DNA from 2 places in the Candidatus Pelagibacter sp. PS_06 genome. Region 1 is predicted to be linked to the other one. Evidence: riboswitches for the same ligand, from Rfam matches in the RefSeq annotation. Region 1 holds a riboswitch; the other holds the start of a gene.

Region 1 (8,846 bases):
TTGACCCTGATAGAGTTTTTAATATTGAAATATCAATTATTGTTTTATTGATAACTGTCCTTGGTGGAATAGGTAATGTTTGGGGCCCATTACTTGGAGCAGCAATCTTGATTCCAATTTCAGAATATTCAAGAATATATTTAGGCGGCACAGGGGGTGCGGTAGATTTAATTCTTTATGGGTTAATATTAATGTTAATTTGTGTCTTTAGACCAGATGGACTTATATCTTTTGTTCCAAAAAATATTTTAGAGAGAAAAAAACAAAGATGAAAATTTTATCTGTAGAAAATTTAAGCAGAGCTTTTGGTGGAATTAAAGCAAACAATAATATTTCTTTTGAGGTTGAAGAGGGCACTATACTTGGAGTAATTGGTCCTAATGGTGCAGGAAAATCAACTTTATTCGACTTAATCACAGGGTATACAAAAGCTGATACTGGTGAAGTTAAATTTTTTGAAAAAAATATTTATGGATTAACTCCTGACAGAATAAGTAACCTAGGTATTGGAAGAACATTTCAAAAATTAAAACCATTTGCAGATCAAACATTGCTTGAAAATGTAATGATAGGTTCGTTTGTTAAAGAAAAAAATATTAAAAAGGCTAGAGATAAAGCTTTAGAAATAATTGATTTTGTTGACTTGATTGAGAAGAGACATCATTTTGCAAAAGAGCTTTCTACAGGACAAAGAAAAAGACTTGAGATGGCAAGGGCTATGGCAATAGAGCCAAAATTATTACTAATGGACGAAGTAACTGGTGGTGTTGACCAAAAAACTATACCTGGTCTCGTGGAGCTTATCAAAAAACTTAAAAAGTCAGGAGTTACAATTGTTACGATTGAACATAATATTAATATCATTATGGAGATTTCAGATAATATCTTAGCTCTAGATCAAGGAGAAAGAATAGCCTATGGCTCTCCTAAAGAAATTCAAAATAATAAACAGGTTGTAGACTCTTATTTAGGAACATTCGATGCTGCTTGATATTAAAAATATTGACGTTTTATATGATGACTTTCAAGTAATTTGGGATGTGTCTATAAATGTTAAGAAAGCAGAAATGGTTGCTCTATTAGGACCAAACGGATCTGGTAAAAGTACTGTTTTAAACACTATAAGTAATTTAGTTGCACATAAAAAAGGATCTATTACTTTTAATAATACTTTAATTTCAAATATTCCAACTTATAGAAGAACTGAATTAGGAATTTCACATGTGCTTGAAAGAAGAAGAGTATTTCCTCATCTTACTGTTAAACAAAATCTCATATTGGGTGCCTGGCATCCAAGGGCAAAAGAAAAGTTATCAAAATCATTAAATCAAGTTTATAAAATTTTCCCAAAATTAGAAACTAGATCAGATCAGTTAGCAAAAACAATGTCTGGTGGTGAGCAGCAAATGTTAGCAATCGCTCGAGGAATGATGGGTCTTCCAAAACTTTTAATGGTTGATGAACCATTTTTAGGTTTGTCACCTATGGTTATGAAAGACTTAATTAAAATTTTTAAAATTATAGTTGCACAAGGAATTTCAATTTTATTTGTAGAGCAAAATGTAAGACTAGCGTTAAGTATGGCTGATAGAGGGTATGTTTTAGAAAGTGGAAGATTAGTTATCGATGGTAAATCAGAAGATCTAATTGATAATGAAAAAGTTACTAAAGTCTTTTTAGGAAATTAATTACAAAGCTGCTAAATCATTATTAAGTTTATCAGTTATAAGCATTTTTCCGGGACTGTGCGTTATACAAAAATCTGGTTTTGAATCTTGTAAAACAGATTGTGGTGTTACTCCGCAAGCCCAAAAAACTGGAATTTCATTATTCTTAAATGTTTTTGGCGGATCGCCGTATTCTGGATTCATTATATCTTTAATTCCAATTTCTGAAGGGTCACCAAGGTGCACAGGAGCACCATGAACAGCTGGAAATCTTGAACTAATTTGAACAGATCTAATTGCATCTTTTGAATTCAATGGCCGCATTGATACTACAAGTTTTCCTGAAAACTGGCCCGCAGGTTCACAGTCTATTGATGTTCGATACATTGGTACAATAGTATTATTTTCTATATGTTGAATAGGTATTCCTGCTTCAATTAAAGGTAATTCAAAGGACATTGAACATCCCAAAACAAAAGTTGTTAAATCTTCGTTCCAGTATTTTTTAATGTCATAAGGTTCATCAATAATTTTTCCTTTTTCCCATACTCTATATTGAGGCACATCAGTTCTAATATCGATATCTCCTAAATCTTTTAAAGAAGGATCACCTTTAGTGCCAAATCCAATTAAAGGACAAGGTTTAGGATTTTTTTGACAAAATGAGGCAAAATCCATTGCATACTTACTTGGTAAAATACATATATTTCCTTGAACATATTTATTTGCAGATCCAGCAGTTTGCTCAGTATAATCATTACTTCTGATAACTTTTCTTGCTTCTATTGGATCTTGTATATCAAGCATATGAACTAGTATTTTGATGTTTTAGTTCCATCAATTATTTCCTTAAGCTCACCATACTCTTCACAATTACAATTTGCTAATACATTTAATCTTTCTTTTGCAAGATCAATTCTATTTGTCACAACATAAAGCTCACCTAAGTATTCATTAATACCTTTGTGGTTAGGCTCAATCTCCAAACCTAGCAGATAATATCTTTCTCCATTTTCATAATCACCAAGTTTTCTAGTTGTAAATCCAAGGTAATTTAGAGTATTTGCTTGAAGCGGCTTTTTTTTATTAGAAGTAAGCAATAATTTTTGAGCTTTCTCATATCTTTTATTTGCTTTTTTAGTTTTACCTTTTTTTTCATACTTTTTTGCTTGCTTTATAAGTGAAACTGCTTTGTCATAATTAGATTTAACTTTTGATGAACCATCATCAGTGCCAGCTGCATGTGAACTAATTGAAAATAAAGTTATAAAAAAAGATACAATTAAATATTTTTTTATCATTAAATAAATTTCTCCATTAAGTTTAAAGGTTTTAGTTTGAGTCCGTTATCAATTAAATTATCTTTAATTGATTTTGCTGTAGCTAACGAACTTTCATTATCTCCATGTATGCATACAGAGTCTATTTCACAAGGTATTTGCTTTCCACTGTGACAATTAAGTGACTGAGTTTTTACCATGTTTAATACATGTTTTTTAGCTTCTTCAGGATCAGTAATTAATGCGTGTGGTTTTTTTCTGGAAACTAGATTTCCATCATCTTCATAATTTCTATCCGCAAAAATTTCACAGGCAATCTTCATATTAAATCTCTTGGCAGCCTCTTCCATTTTGGAACCAGTAGGAACAAGATAGATTAAATCTTTACTAATTTCAGTGATAGTCTTAGCTAAAGTTGTTGCTAGATCAATATCTTCACAAGCCATATTGTTAAGTGCACCATGAGGCTTCATATGAGTAACTTTTTCTCCATAATTATCAGCAATTTTTTGTAAAATTTCGTATTGGTCAATTATCAATTTTCTAACTTCAGCAGAAGATAAATTCATTCTCTGTCTTCCAAAATTCTCAGGATCATTAAACGAAGGATGTGCACCAATACTCACACCATTTTTTTTTGATATTTGAACCACTTGATTCATGGACTCATCATCACCTGCATGAAATCCACAAGCAACATTAGCTGAATTTACTATTTCAAGTAAATCTGGATCATACTTGTTAGAATGCTGTTTAGATTTTTCACCTAAATCACAATTTATATTAATTTCCATAGTCTTAATTGTTGAAGTATAACATGGCATGATAAAAAATATATCAAATCTTGGTGACGCAGCTCTTTATTGTGATTTTGGAACTGAGGTTAATAAACAAATTAATTCTAAAGTGATTAGGTATTTTAATGCTATTAGAGAAAAAAATATTAAAGGAATTAATAATCTTACTCCTTCTTATAATAAACTAATAATTTCCTATGATCTTGAAGTAACAAATTTTAAAGAAATTAAAGATAAAATTGAATCACTTAGTGAAAGTGAAGCGCCTAATATGAATAATAAAAATTTAGAAATACCAGTTTGTTGTGATTTAACTTTTTCATTAGATATGGAAAGATTAGAAAAAAAATTAAACTTAAAGAGAACTGAGATTTTAGAAAATTTTTTTAACAAAGAATTCTTTTGTTACATGACAGGGTTTATTGCTGGAATGCCTTTTTTAGGTGATTTAGATGAAAAAATGAGAGCTCAACGTTTGGAAACTCCTAGAGTAAAAGTTCCAAAAGGTTCAGTCGGCATGACTGAACAATTTGCTAATATCTATACATTTGAAAGCCCAGGTGGTTGGAACATAATTGGTAATACACCACTTGAAGTATTTGATAGCTCCAAGGAAAAGGAACCAAATTTAATTAATCCAGGTGATACAGTTAGATTTAAACAGATTTCATTAGAGGAATATAAAAATTATAATGGTTGATAATTTCTTTAAAGTACTAAGACCAGGTATAAATACAACTTTTCAAGATAAAGGTAGAGATAATTTGTATCATATAGGTATTCCATTTAGTGGAGCGATGGATAACAGAAATTATTTATTAGCTAACAAGTTAGTATGCAATAAATTAGATACACCTGTTATTGAGTTCGCTTATCAGGGGCCATTATTAAAATTTTATGGAAATAAAATTAATATTGTTATTACTGGCGATGTTATCTTTAAATTAATTCAAAAAGGTAAAGAAATAGATGGAAATTGTTATGAAAGTTATCAGTTAGGTAATGAGGATGAGATTAATATTCTATCAACAAACAAATCTGTTTATGGTTACTTAGCAATCTCAGGCAATTTTGATTTAAAATTACAGTGGGGTAGTTGTTCAATTAATACAAAAGCAAACATTGGCTCAAATGAAGGTAAAAAATTAGAAGAAGATCAAAAAATTAAAATTTCTGAAGTTAATGAAAATATAAGTAAAACGAAAATTAACTATCTTAATTCAAAAATAGAAAATATTAGAATAATCAGAGGAACTAATTTTGATTATTTTTCAGACGAAGGAAAAAAAATTTTTTTAGAAAAAGAATTCACAGTTTCAAAATTATCTGACAGAATGGGGATGAGATTAGAAGGCCCAAAAATAGAAAATATTATAAATACTAATATTAAATCTGAAGGTTTGTTGAAAGGAGTTATTCAAGTTCCAGCGGATGGTAACCCTATCATAATGCTGTCAGACCATGGAACAATAGGTGGATATCCAAAAATTGCTGTTGTCGCTAGTGTTGATTATGACAGATTAGTTCAAATATCATCTGGATCTAAAATAAAGTTTAAAGAAATTGAATTATCTGATGCGGAAACTTTATTTAAGTTGTATCAAATGGAAACTCAGAATTTACTTTCACAAATTTAATGAACATAATCACAAAACTTCCAGGTCCACTTTTAGTATTTCTTGGAGCATGTAGTTTAAGTTTTGGTGGGCTAATTGTTAAATCTTTTGAGGGCTCAACCTTATGGCAGATATTATTTTGGAGGTCCTTATTTTTTTCTCTAACTGTCTTAGCTTTTTTAGTTATTAGTTACAGAAAAAAAACTTTTAAAGCATTTAAAGACTCAGGTTTACCAGGTTTTATCGGTGGGATTATTTTATCTTTTGGTTTCTGTGGTTATGTTTTTGCAATGTACAATACAACAGTTGCTAATACGAATTTTATTATATCTCTTCAAATTTTATTTTTAGCTATATTGGGATACTTCTTTTTAAAAGAAAAAATTTCTGCGATTACCTTAACTTCAATTATTCTTGCAATGACGGGTGTATTATTAATGGTTGGCAACTCATTAACACCTGGTGAATTATCTGGAAATTTAGCAGCTTTTACAATGCCAATTACTTTTGCAATTTTAATAATTATTGTTAGAAAATTTCCAACAGTTGATATGGTTCCTGCGCAATTTTATGCTGGAATATGTTCTTGTTTAGTCGGCTATTTCTTGTCGACAAAGATTATGATTTCTCCACATGATATATTTTTAGGGTTTATAGCAGGTTGTTTTCAAGTTGGTTTAGGTTTTATTTTTATCACTACAGGAGCAAGAACAACACCTTCTGCAATGGTTGGAATAATTATGTTATCAGAATCTGTGCTTGGTCCTATTTGGGCTTTTGTGTTTGTAAGCGAAAGACCATCAACGTATGGATTGATTGGTGGAGCAATAATTCTTTTTGCCGTTTTAATACAGTTTTATTCGTTACTATCTAAGAATAAAAAAAGTATTTCTCATTGACCATTCTTAAATAATTGATAAATTACATTTTAACGGGAGAGACTACAAACTTTGTAGCACCGAAGGAGCAACCACCCAGGAAACTCTCAGGTAAAAAGGACCGTAACATATTAACTCTGGAAAGAGATTAAATTCTCGCCGAAGGAGCAAAACTCTCAGGCAAATATACAGATGGGTACAAAGAGTTGATATGGAAATAAAAAAAACATCTTTAAATAAACTTCACCAAGACAATAAAGCTAAGTTTGTAGAGTTTGCTGGTTATGAAATGCCAATTCAATACAGCTCAGGTATTATTGAAGAACATAAATTTACAAGATCAAATTCTGGAATATTTGACGTATCACACATGGGACAGTTATTTATTTATGGTGATGATAATTTAACTAATGATTTAGAAGAGATTTTTCCACTAGATTTACATAATTTAAAATTGAATTCATCTAAATACAGTTTTCTAATGAATGATAAAGCCGGTGTCCATGATGATTTAATTATCACAAAATTAGAAGAAGGGTTTTTAATCATTTTAAATGCTGCGTGCAAAGATAATGATTTTAAAATTTTATCTAGTTTACTGAAAGACAAATACAAAATGGTTTTAGATGACCAAAGGTCATTAATAGCTATCCAAGGGCCTAAGTCAGTTGATATTTTAAATCAAATTTTAAAAACAGTTGCTGATTTGAGCTTTATGTCAGGCAATTGGTTTACGTATAAAGATCAAAAACTCTATGTGACAAGATCAGGTTATACAGGAGAAGATGGATTTGAAGTTTCAATTTCTAATGAGTTAGCTGAAGTATTTACTAAAGAATTATTAAAAAATGGAGCTAAATTAATTGGTCTTGGGGCAAGAGATACATTGAGACTTGAGGCTGGTCTTTGTTTGTATGGCCACGAACTTAGTACTGAAACGACCCCTATAGAGGCAAATCTTAAATGGGCAATTTCCAAGGAGAGACTGAATAATGGTGGATTTATTGGATCTCAAAATATTATCAGTCAGATTAATGATGGAGCAAAAAAAATTAGAGTTGGTATCAAGCCTGAGGGTAGATTGATTGCTAGAGAAAAAACTAAAGTCTATGATGAAAACGAACAGATGATCGGAGAGATAACGAGCGGCACATTTGGTCCAAGTGTTAATGGACCAATAGCAATGGGTTTTGTTGATCGTGAATTTTCAAAAAAAGAAACAAAAATTTTGTTGGAGGTAAGAGGAAAAAAATATCCTGCAAATATTTGTGGATTACCATTTTATAAAAAAAGTTATGTGAAAGGAGCAAACTAATGAGTGAAGTTAAATATTCTAAAGAACATGAGTGGATTAAAGTGGAGGGCGATGTGGGTACAATAGGTATCACACAGCATGCTACAGAAATGCTTGGAGATATAGTTTTTGTTGAATTGCCAGATGTGGGCTCATCAGTTGAAAAAGATGGTAATGCAGGAGTTGTAGAGTCTACTAAGGCTGCAAGTGATGTTTATACACCTATATCAGGTGAGGTAATGGAAAATAATCAAGCAATTGTTGATGATCCAGGAAAGATAAATTCAGATCCAGAAAATGAAGCTTGGTTTTTTAAATTAAAAATAAAAGATAGTAGTGAGTTAGATAGTTTGATGAATAAAGAAGAATACGACAAATTTGCAAAGGAAAGTGGAAACTAAAATGCTTAAAAGTTCTCAAAAAGATTTTATAAAAAGACATATTGGTCCATCAGATGCTGATCAACAAAAAATGCTTAATGAGCTTGGTTTTGATAGCCTAGATGACTTAATTTCTAAAACTGTTCCTGAAAAAATCTTATTAAAAGAGGATCTTGGAATTGGTGAACCAAATTCTGAATATGAAGCTTTGAGAAAGTTAAAAGTTATTTCAAAACAAAATAGAATTTATTCAAATTTTATTGGTATGGGGTATTACGGCACGTATACACCTTATGTAATTTTAAGAAATATTTTAGAAAATCCTGGATGGTATACTGCTTATACTCCTTATCAGCCTGAAGTTGCTCAAGGAAGATTGGAAATGCTTTTGAATTTTCAACAAATGATAACTGATTTTACAGGTTTAGATATTGCAAATGCCTCTTTATTAGACGAGGGAACAGCTGCAGCAGAAGCCGTTGGATTGAGCTACAGAATTTGTAAAAATGATTCTAATATTGTTTTTGTATCAAAAGATTGTCATCCACAAACTATTGATGTCATAAAAACTAGAGCAGAGCCTCTAGGTTTAACAGTTGTGGTAGGTGATGAATCTACAGATATAAAAGAGGATATTGTATGTGGGATTTTACAGTACCCTGGAACATTGGGAGATATTAAAGATCCAAGTGAAGCAATAAGTAAAATTCACAAAAATAATGGAAAAGCTGTGTTGGTTTGTGATTTATTAGCTTTAGCTAAACTAAAAACACCAGCTGAACTAGGAGCAGATATTGCAGTTGGTAGTTCTCAAAGATTTGGAATTCCAATGGGATATGGAGGTCCACATGCTGGTTTCTTTGCAACTAAAGATGAATTTAAAAGATCTATGCCCGGAAGGATTATAGGTGTTTCTGTTGATAGACATGGGAAT
Region 2 (8,846 bases), 490 kb from region 1:
TATATCAACTTTTTCCTCTACAGCTTTTTTCGTTGTTGATGAAACTGTTGTAACTTGTTCTACTTCAATCGCATATCCTGGTGTTTTGGGTTTTTCCACATGAAATATGATATTTGATAATTTACCAATACCAATTATTAAAAGCGCAACCATTAATACAGCAGCTACTATTTTATTAATCTCAAAAGAATCCATTTTTCTAAATATTATGTTGGAACATATATCACGATAAATTAAAAAATTAATAAAATTTAATGTATAAATTTGCCTCTATTTATATTTAATAGGTATAATATTTATTCAAATACTAATGAAAACATTAACTATAATACCCTCTAGATTGTCAGCAACTAGGTTGCCTGGTAAGCCTTTATTAAGAATAAATGATTTATCAATTATATCTCACGTATTTAGAAGGGCTCAGGAGGCAAATATCGGCAATGTTGTTGTTGCGGCCGAGGATCAAGAAATAGTAGATGATGTTGTTAAAAATGGAGGCAGAGCCATTTTAACAAGCAAAAACCATAAAACAGGAACTGATAGAATTTATGAGGCATTGCAAAAACTAGAGTTGATGGGTGTAGATTTAATAATGAATCTACAAGGTGACGAGCCAGCAATTAATATTGAAGACATTAAAAGTCTAAATAAAAAAATGGTTAGCAATCAATCTAAAATGGGCACACTCGCAGCTAAAATCAAAGATATCAAAGACTTGAATAATGAAAATATTGTTAAAGTTATAGCTAACAAAAATTTAAACAATGAAGAATTTCCTAAAGCTAATAATTTTTTAAGAAGATCAAAAGAAATAGCCAATATTTACCATCATATAGGAATTTATTGTTATTCAGCCGAAACATTAAAAAAATTTGTTAGACTAAATCAATCAAAAAACGAAATTGAAAATAGATTAGAACAGTTGCGGGCATTAGATAACAATATTGATATAAATGTTGCGCTTGCAAGCTCTTCTCCAATTGGCGTCGATACAAAAGAAGATTATCTAGCCTTAAAAAAAATTATGGAATATAAAGATTAATGGCAAAAATTTATTTTCAAGGCACATTTGGTGCATATTCTCATTTAGCTGCATTATCAGTTGACCCAGATGCAGAAATAACACCGTGTAAAACATTTGATGATTGTTTTAATAAGGCAAGCTTAGAACCAGATTGTAAAATAATTATTCCAGAGTCAAATAGAATTACAGGAAATATTGGTATTGAATATTTAATATTCAAACATAGACTAAATATTTACAAAGAGCATTTTCAAAAAATAGAACACAATTTATTAGGTCAACCTGGTGCAAAACTTAACAATATAAAAGAAGTGTATTCTCATGCGCAAGGTTTATCTCAATGTTCAAAATTTATAAAAGAAAATAATATAGAAGAACATATTAGAGCAGATACAGCAGGATCTGCAGAAATGATTTCAAAAGCAAAAGATGTTAAACAAGCTGCGATAGCATCTTCTCTAAGTGCTAAAATTTACGGACTAGACATTGTTAAAAAAAATATTGAAAATGAAAGTGGCAATTTAACAAGATTTTTAGTAATGGGAAAAAATATTTCTCAGCCTGAATTTGGAGAGAGCAAATATATTACTTCTTTTTTATTTAAACTTAAAAGCAAGCCTGCTGCCCTTTATCAATCTTTAGGTGGATTTGCGATTAATGGTGTGAACTTAACAAAATTGCAAAGTTATCCAGAAAAAAATACGTTCGATTCATTCTTTTTTTTATGTGATTTAGATGGCCATATAGAAGATCCTAAAGTACAAAAATCTCTAGAGGAGCTGGGGCTTCATTGTGAAGATTTTCACGTCTTAGGTGTTTTTGAAGCTGATAAGTTAAGAGACAAAAAAAAATAATCTTTTCTTGTAGAATAGAAAATATAACTGCTATAATAGTTTTGGAGGCTAGAGGTGGATGCTGCTTAAACCCGACCAGATCCTAACGGAAGCAGTCGTAGAGACAGTTATTCAGGTTCTAGTCTCCTTTAAATAAATAAAATGAACAATAATTCTAAAGTATTAGCATTAAAGTATAGGCCCAAAACTTTTGATGATCTTATTGGTCAAGAAGTAGTGGCTGAAACTATAACAAATTCAATCAAGGCAGACAAAATCCCTAATGCTTATCTTTTTACTGGAATAAGAGGAATTGGTAAAACTACAACTGCTAGAATTGTTGCTAAAGGACTTAATTGTTCAAATGGTATAGAAAATTTATGCAAAGAAGATCTGTGCGATAATTGTAAATCTATAGCAGACTCTAGTCATATTGATGTGCTTGAGATGGATGCAGCCAGCAAAACTGGTGTAGATGATGTAAGAGATCTAATTGAATTTTCTAGATACGGTCCGACTTCAGCAAAATATAAGATTTTTATAATTGATGAAGTCCACATGTTAAGTAAGCAAGCATTTAATGCTTTGCTAAAAACACTTGAGGAGCCACCAGAATATTTAAAATTTATTTTTGCAACTACAGAAATTAAAAAAATACCTATAACTGTGGTTTCAAGGTGCCAAAGATTTGATTTGTCTAGAATTAAATCATCAGAACTATTTGATTTCATCAAAGATATAAAAGAAAAAGAAAACGGTAAAGTATCTGATGAAGCTTTAAAATTAATTGTAAAAATATCAGAAGGATCTGTAAGAGATGCACTATCTTTATTGGATAGAGCCTTACTAAGCTTAGATGAAAAAATAGAATTAGATCTAAATGCAGCCCAAAAAATTTTTGGATATTTTGATAAGTCACAATTAATTAATTTATTTGAATTAATATTGAGAGGAGAAGAGGATAAAGTAATTAATATTTATAGAAAAATATATGATCAAGGCGTTGAACCAAAAGTATTTGTGAATGATTTTTTAGAAATACTTTACTATTTTAAAAATATTAATTCTTTATCTTTGGAGGGTACAAATTTTTCACTTAATGATGAAGAGTTTACAAAAATTAAAGAAATTTCAAATCAGGTAGATTCTGAAGTTTTAATATTATTTTGGCAGTTTGCAATATCCTCACTTGCTGAATTAGATATTGTCTCAAACCAGCATCTGTCAATTGAAATGTTCTTAATAAGATTAATGCACCTAAGTTCAATTAAATTAAATAAAAATTTAGATCAAGAAGTAAGGAATGATAATTTAGATGGTCAAACACATAATAAAGAAAATGAGCAAATGTTTGAGGATAATTCAAAAACTATTAACCAAATAAAAAATATAGCTCAAGAGGAAAAGCAGAAACCAGAAGCTAAACTTGAGATAAAAACCATAGATAAAAATTTGATAAATTCATTTGATGAACTTCTTGATATTTGTACTCAAAAAAAAGAAATTAAATTAAAATATGAATTAGAAAAAAATGTAAACCTTGTAAAATTTGAAAAAAATAGAATTGAAATTTCCTTTAATGATAATTTGGATAAAGATTTTGTAAAAGATCTTTCCTCAAAACTTTATGAATGGACTGATGAAAGATGGATTATTACTTTTAGTAAATCTAAAGGTGAGATGTCAGTTAAAGAAAAACAAAAAAATAAAAAAAATGAATTAATTAACGAAGTTAAAGGTTTGAAAATTTATAAGAAAGTAATGGAAAAATTTCCTGACGCAGAACTTATAGATGTTAAGTTGAATGAAAAAAAAGAGGATAAAAATGACTGATTTTACAAAGATTTTAGATAAAGCTAAGGAACTAGAGGCTAAAATGAAAGAAAGCCAAGAAAAAATTAAAGAGATTAAAGCTGAGGGAGTTTCAGGTTCTAATTCAGTTAAAATTACTCTTGATGGTGAAGGTGAAATGCAAAAAATTGAATTATCTGATGAAATTATTAAAGAGGATAAAACAATAATTGAGGACTTAATAGTTGCTGCTCATAATAGTGCAAAATCACAATTGAAATCAAAGACGACCGAGGAGATTTCGAAAGCCACAGGAGGTTTTGGAATTCCTGGTTTCAAATGGCCATTATAACTAATGCAAAATATTAGTGAGATTGAAGAATTAATTAAATTGATTTCAAAGCTTCCAGGTCTAGGGCCTAAGTCAGCTAAAAGAATAGTTCTTAAACTTATTAATAATCGAGATGAATTAGTAAAACCTATGGCAAGTACGTTAGCTCAAGTTTATAAAAATGTAACAAGGTGTAATGCATGTGGTTCATTAAAATCTAATTTAAATGGGTGCGTGAATTGTGAAAGTTTAAAAGAAAAATTTACAAAAATTTGTGTTGTTGAGGATATTGCTGATCAATGGTCAATTGAAAACTCAAATATCTTTCAAGGGTACTTTCATATTTTAGGAGGAACCATTTCTTCTGTAGGTCAAAGAAAGGAAGATCTTTTAATTAATTCTTTAGTTGAAAGAGTAAATAGAGAAAAAATAGAAGAAGTTATACTTGCAACAAGTGCAACTGTTGAAGGGCAAACTACGGCTTACTATATTCAAGATAGTTTAAAAAATACTAATGCTAGAGTAACTAAATTAGCACAAGGATTACCTGTAGGTGGTGAGATCGAAAGTTTAGATGATGGAACACTATTTTCAGCTTTTAAAAATAGATCTAATCTAAATTCTAGTTCAGATTAAGTTTCTTTTTTAATCTGTTTTGATGTAATAATGGTTCAGTATAGCCAGAGGGTTGTTCTTTACCTTTAAAAATTAAATCACATGCAGTTTTAAAAGCTAAAGATCGATCAAAGTCATCACTCATTTTAACATATTTGGGAGCACTTTTATTTTGATTATCTACAATTTTTGCCATTTCCTTCATAATATCTGTAACTTGAATTTTAGTAGTGATACCGTGATGTATCCAATTAGCAATATGTTGTGATGAGATTCTTAGCGTTGCTCTATCTTCCATCAACCCAATATTATTAATATCTGGGACTTTAGAACATCCTACACCTTGATCAATCCACCTAACTACATAACCCAGTAATGTTTGTGCTGAATTTGATATTTCATTATTAATGTCTTCTACTGACCAATTTGGTCTGTTTGCAACAGGTATAGTTAAAAGGTCGTCTAGTTTTGCCTTTTCTCTTTTTGTAATATTTTTTTGTTCATCAAAAATATTTATTTCGTGATAATGTAATGAGTGCAAAGCAGCGGCAGTTGGGGACGGAACCCAAGCACAATTAGCTCCTGCTTTTAAATGTCCTGTCTTTTGTTCCATCATATCTTTCATTTTATCTGGCATTGCCCACATTCCTTTTCCAATTTGTGCTTTTCCTGATAACCCACATCTTAATCCAACATCAACATTGTTATTTTCATATGCCAAAATCCACTTTGAGGATTTCATATCTCCCTTCTTGATCATTGGTCCAGCTTCCATTGAAGTGTGCATTTCGTCACCTGTTCTGTCTAAAAACCCAGTATTTATGAAGAAAACTCTGTTTTTTAGAGTTCTGATACATTCTTTTAAATTTGATGATGTTCTTCTCTCTTCATCCATAATTCCTATTTTGCAAGTGTATTTTTTTAGACCTAATACATCCTCGACTTTAGAAAAAATTAAATCTGTAAATTCAGTTTCATCTGGTCCATGCATTTTTGGTTTAACTATATAGATTGATCCTGCTCTAGAATTTGTTTTGTTTTTTAAATCATGGATTGCTGCAGTTACTGTAATAAATGCATCCATAATACCTTCAGGTACTTCGTTACCATTAGATAAAATAATCGAGGGATTTGTCATTAAATGACCTACGTTTCTAACTAATAATAAACTTCTTCCATGTAATTTAAGTCCTTTTCCATCTTTTGAAATATAGCTTCTATTAGGATTAAGTTTTCTTTCAAATAATTTTCCATCTTTTTCGAATTGTGTTTTAAGATTGCCTTTCATCAAACCAAGCCAGTTTCTATAACAGATAACTTTATCTTCTGCATCCACCGCTGCTACACTATCTTCGTTATCACAAATTGTTGATACAGCAGCTTCTAAAATTATATCACTAATCCCAGCATGATCTTGTTGAGCACTAAACGCTCTTGGATCTCTTAAGATTTCAATATGTAAATTATTATTTTTTAATATAATTGCAGAAGGGTTGTCAGCCTCACCTCTATGACCAATAAATTTTTGTTCTTCAGCTAGATCAAATATATCAACACCTTTAAGAGTTTTTAGTTTACCATCTTTGACAGCTATACTTGTAATTTTATGCCAACTAAGATTTTGAAGTGGAAAATATTTGTCTAAAAAATCCCTTGAATATTTAATTACCATCTCTCCTCTCAAAGGATCGTACCTTTCCGATACACTGTCTTCAGATTGTTCTATGACATCAGTTCCATATAGACTATCGTATAAACTCATCCATCTTGCGTTTGCTGCATTAAGAGCATAACGTGCATTCATAATTGGTACGACTAGTTGAGGTCCAGCTATTTTAGTTATTTCATCATCTACATTTTCTGTTTCTATTAAAAAATCCGCACCTTCCTCTTTTAAATATCCAATTTCGTACAAAAATTTTTTATATTCATCTAGTTTAAATTCATTACCTTTATTTTTAATATGCCAATCATTAATTTTTTTTTGTAAAGTTTCTCTTATGTCAATTAGTTCTTTATTCTTAGGCTCAAGTTCGTTGACAGTTTTTTCAAACCCTAACCAAAATTGATCTGTCGAAACACCTGTATCTGTTAGCAGCTCTTCATTAACAAAATTTAATAAGCTTTCCGAAACTTTAAGAGTATGAATATTTATATATTTATCTGGCATAGCACTTTTTTTACCCCATCTGTATTTTTGCCTGAGAGTTTTGCTCCTTCGGCGGAAATTAATCTCTTTCCAGAGTGTTATGCTTTGATCGGTCCTTTTGCCTGAGAGTTTCCGGGGTGGTTGCTCCTTCGGCGCTAAAATATTGTTAGTCTCTCCCGATTAGAAATTTGTATAGTTTAAATATTTGAAGTCAATTAATAACGCTAAAATTTATTCAAAATTAACATTTTATTGCCTTTTTTATAATTTAAGTTTCTATTATAAACATTTCATGAAAAATTATCTTAATTTTGAAACAGATATTAAAAATTTAGAGACTGAGTTAGAGAAATTAAAAGACCCATACAATCAAGATGGTCTTTCAGAGGTAGATACTCAAAAAATTTCTAGTACACAAGCCGAACTTGATGAAAAATTAAGAGATATTTACTCTAACCTTGACCCTTGGCAAACTACCATGGTTGCTCGTCATGAGGATAGACCAAAATCAAAGTTTTTTATTGATAATTTGTTTGATGATTTTATTTCTTTATCAGGAGATCGTTTTTACGGTGAGGATAAATCTGTTTTAACAGGATTTGCTAAATTTAATGACAGTTCAGTTTTAGTAATAGGTCAAGAAAAAGGTGAAAATTTAGAAACTAGAATTGAAAGAAATTTTGGAATGATGAGACCTGAAGGATATCGTAAAACAATTCGATTAATGAACTTGGCTAATAAATTTAATATTCCGATAATATCATTTATTGATACACCAGGAGCCTATCCAGGAGTTGGAGCGGAGGAGAGAGGTCAAGCAGAAGCTATTGCCAAATCAATAGAGTGCTGCATGGAACTGAGTGTACCAACTTTAGCAATTATTATCGGTGAAGGAGGGTCAGGAGGAGCAATTGCTTTGGCTTCATCAAATAAAGTTATTATGTTAGAAAATGCAATTTATTCTGTAATTTCCCCAGAGGGATGCGCAACTATTTTGTGGAGAGATCCTAAAAAAATGCTTGATGCCGCAAAAGCAATGAAACTTTCATCAAAAGATTTATTAGATTTGAAAGTTATTGATGAGATAATTCCAGAGCCATTAGGTGGCGCTCACAGAGATAAAGATCAAATGCTAGAAGGTTTAAGGGTCTCTATATCAAAAAATTTAAACTATTTTAAAGATTTATCATCTGAAGAAATAATGAATGAAAGAAAAAATAAGTTTTTAAAAATTGGAAGAAATCAAGGATTTATCAGTAACTCTGATGATTTAAGCACCCTAACAATCAAGAATAACAATTTTGATAAAATTTTTAAATCAAAAAAAATTTTAATAGGTGCAACAATTATAGGTTTAGTTTTATTGTTTGTTGCGTTTAGTTTTTTTTAAATTTTATAAAGCACCACAGCAATGCTTAAATTTTTTACCAGATCCACATGAACAAGGTTCATTTCTACCAATTTTTTTTCCATTTTTAATTTGATCTACTATTGATTTTTTGTTTTCTTCTTGTTGCTCTGTAACAACTTTTAAATTCATTAGAATAGTCACAAAATCTAATTTTAATTTATCAAGGAGATTAGAAAATAAATCAAAGGCTTCCTTTTTATACTCAACTAAAGGATCTCGTTGTCCATAAGACCGAAGTCCAATCACTTGTCTTAATTGTTCTAGATATTGAATATGAGATTTCCAATTAAGATCTATCGATTGTAAAAAAATTCTTTTTTCAATTTCTTTTGCATGATCTTCACCTAAAACTTTTACTCTTTCTTCTCTTGTTTCTGAAAATTTATTGATAATTTTTTCCTTTAGTTCACTATCTTTTACAGAAATTAATTCTTTTAACTCTGAATCATCAAAACTTTTACCAACAATTTGTCTTAGACGATTACTAAATTCATTACTCTTAGGGTTTGACAAATTTTGAATTTTCAGTTTGATTATATCTTCAATTATTTCCTTTAAAAATTCATCAGAATAATCAAATATGCTTTGACTATTCATTGCATTTTTTCGTTGAGAAAACACGACATGTCTTTGATCATTTAAAACATTATCAAATTTTATTAAGTTTTTTCTTATATCAAAGTTTCTAGCTT

Evidence for each region. Region 1 has a riboswitch for glycine ahead of gcvT (glycine cleavage system aminomethyltransferase GcvT). Riboswitches for the same ligand answer to the same signal wherever they lie in the genome.
Region 2: it holds a riboswitch for glycine, as region 1 does, so the genes downstream of both, AC5SLZ_RS00530 (malate synthase G) here and gcvT (glycine cleavage system aminomethyltransferase GcvT) in region 1, are expected to answer to the same signal.

What each region holds. Positions count from the first base shown of each region.
Region 1 covers NZ_CM182078.1:979,220-988,065, reverse strand. The annotation lists gene AC5SLZ_RS05095 (branched-chain amino acid ABC transporter permease) at 1-272, shown strand, start outside; gene AC5SLZ_RS05090 (ABC transporter ATP-binding protein) at 269-991, shown strand; gene AC5SLZ_RS05085 (branched-chain amino acid ABC transporter ATP-binding protein) at 981-1,688, shown strand; gene AC5SLZ_RS05080 (putative hydro-lyase) at 1,689-2,474, opposite strand; gene AC5SLZ_RS05075 (hypothetical protein) at 2,480-2,968, opposite strand; gene AC5SLZ_RS05070 (5-oxoprolinase subunit PxpA) at 2,968-3,741, opposite strand; gene AC5SLZ_RS05065 (5-oxoprolinase subunit B family protein) at 3,770-4,444, shown strand; gene AC5SLZ_RS05060 (5-oxoprolinase subunit C family protein) at 4,437-5,381, shown strand; gene AC5SLZ_RS05055 (DMT family transporter) at 5,381-6,259, shown strand; glycine riboswitch at 6,283-6,372, shown strand; gene gcvT (glycine cleavage system aminomethyltransferase GcvT) at 6,450-7,553, shown strand; gene gcvH (glycine cleavage system protein GcvH) at 7,553-7,933, shown strand; gene gcvP (aminomethyl-transferring glycine dehydrogenase) at 7,935-8,846, shown strand, end outside.
Region 2 covers NZ_CM182078.1:94,769-103,614, forward strand. The annotation lists gene AC5SLZ_RS00500 (c-type cytochrome) at 1-195, opposite strand, end outside; gene kdsB (3-deoxy-manno-octulosonate cytidylyltransferase) at 311-1,042, shown strand; gene AC5SLZ_RS00510 (prephenate dehydratase domain-containing protein) at 1,042-1,878, shown strand; gene dnaX (DNA polymerase III subunit gamma/tau) at 2,020-3,690, shown strand; gene AC5SLZ_RS00520 (YbaB/EbfC family nucleoid-associated protein) at 3,683-4,000, shown strand; gene recR (recombination mediator RecR) at 4,004-4,615, shown strand; gene AC5SLZ_RS00530 (malate synthase G) at 4,602-6,764, opposite strand; glycine riboswitch at 6,844-6,932, opposite strand; gene AC5SLZ_RS00535 (acetyl-CoA carboxylase carboxyltransferase subunit alpha) at 7,036-8,133, shown strand; gene secA (preprotein translocase subunit SecA) at 8,137-8,846, opposite strand, start outside.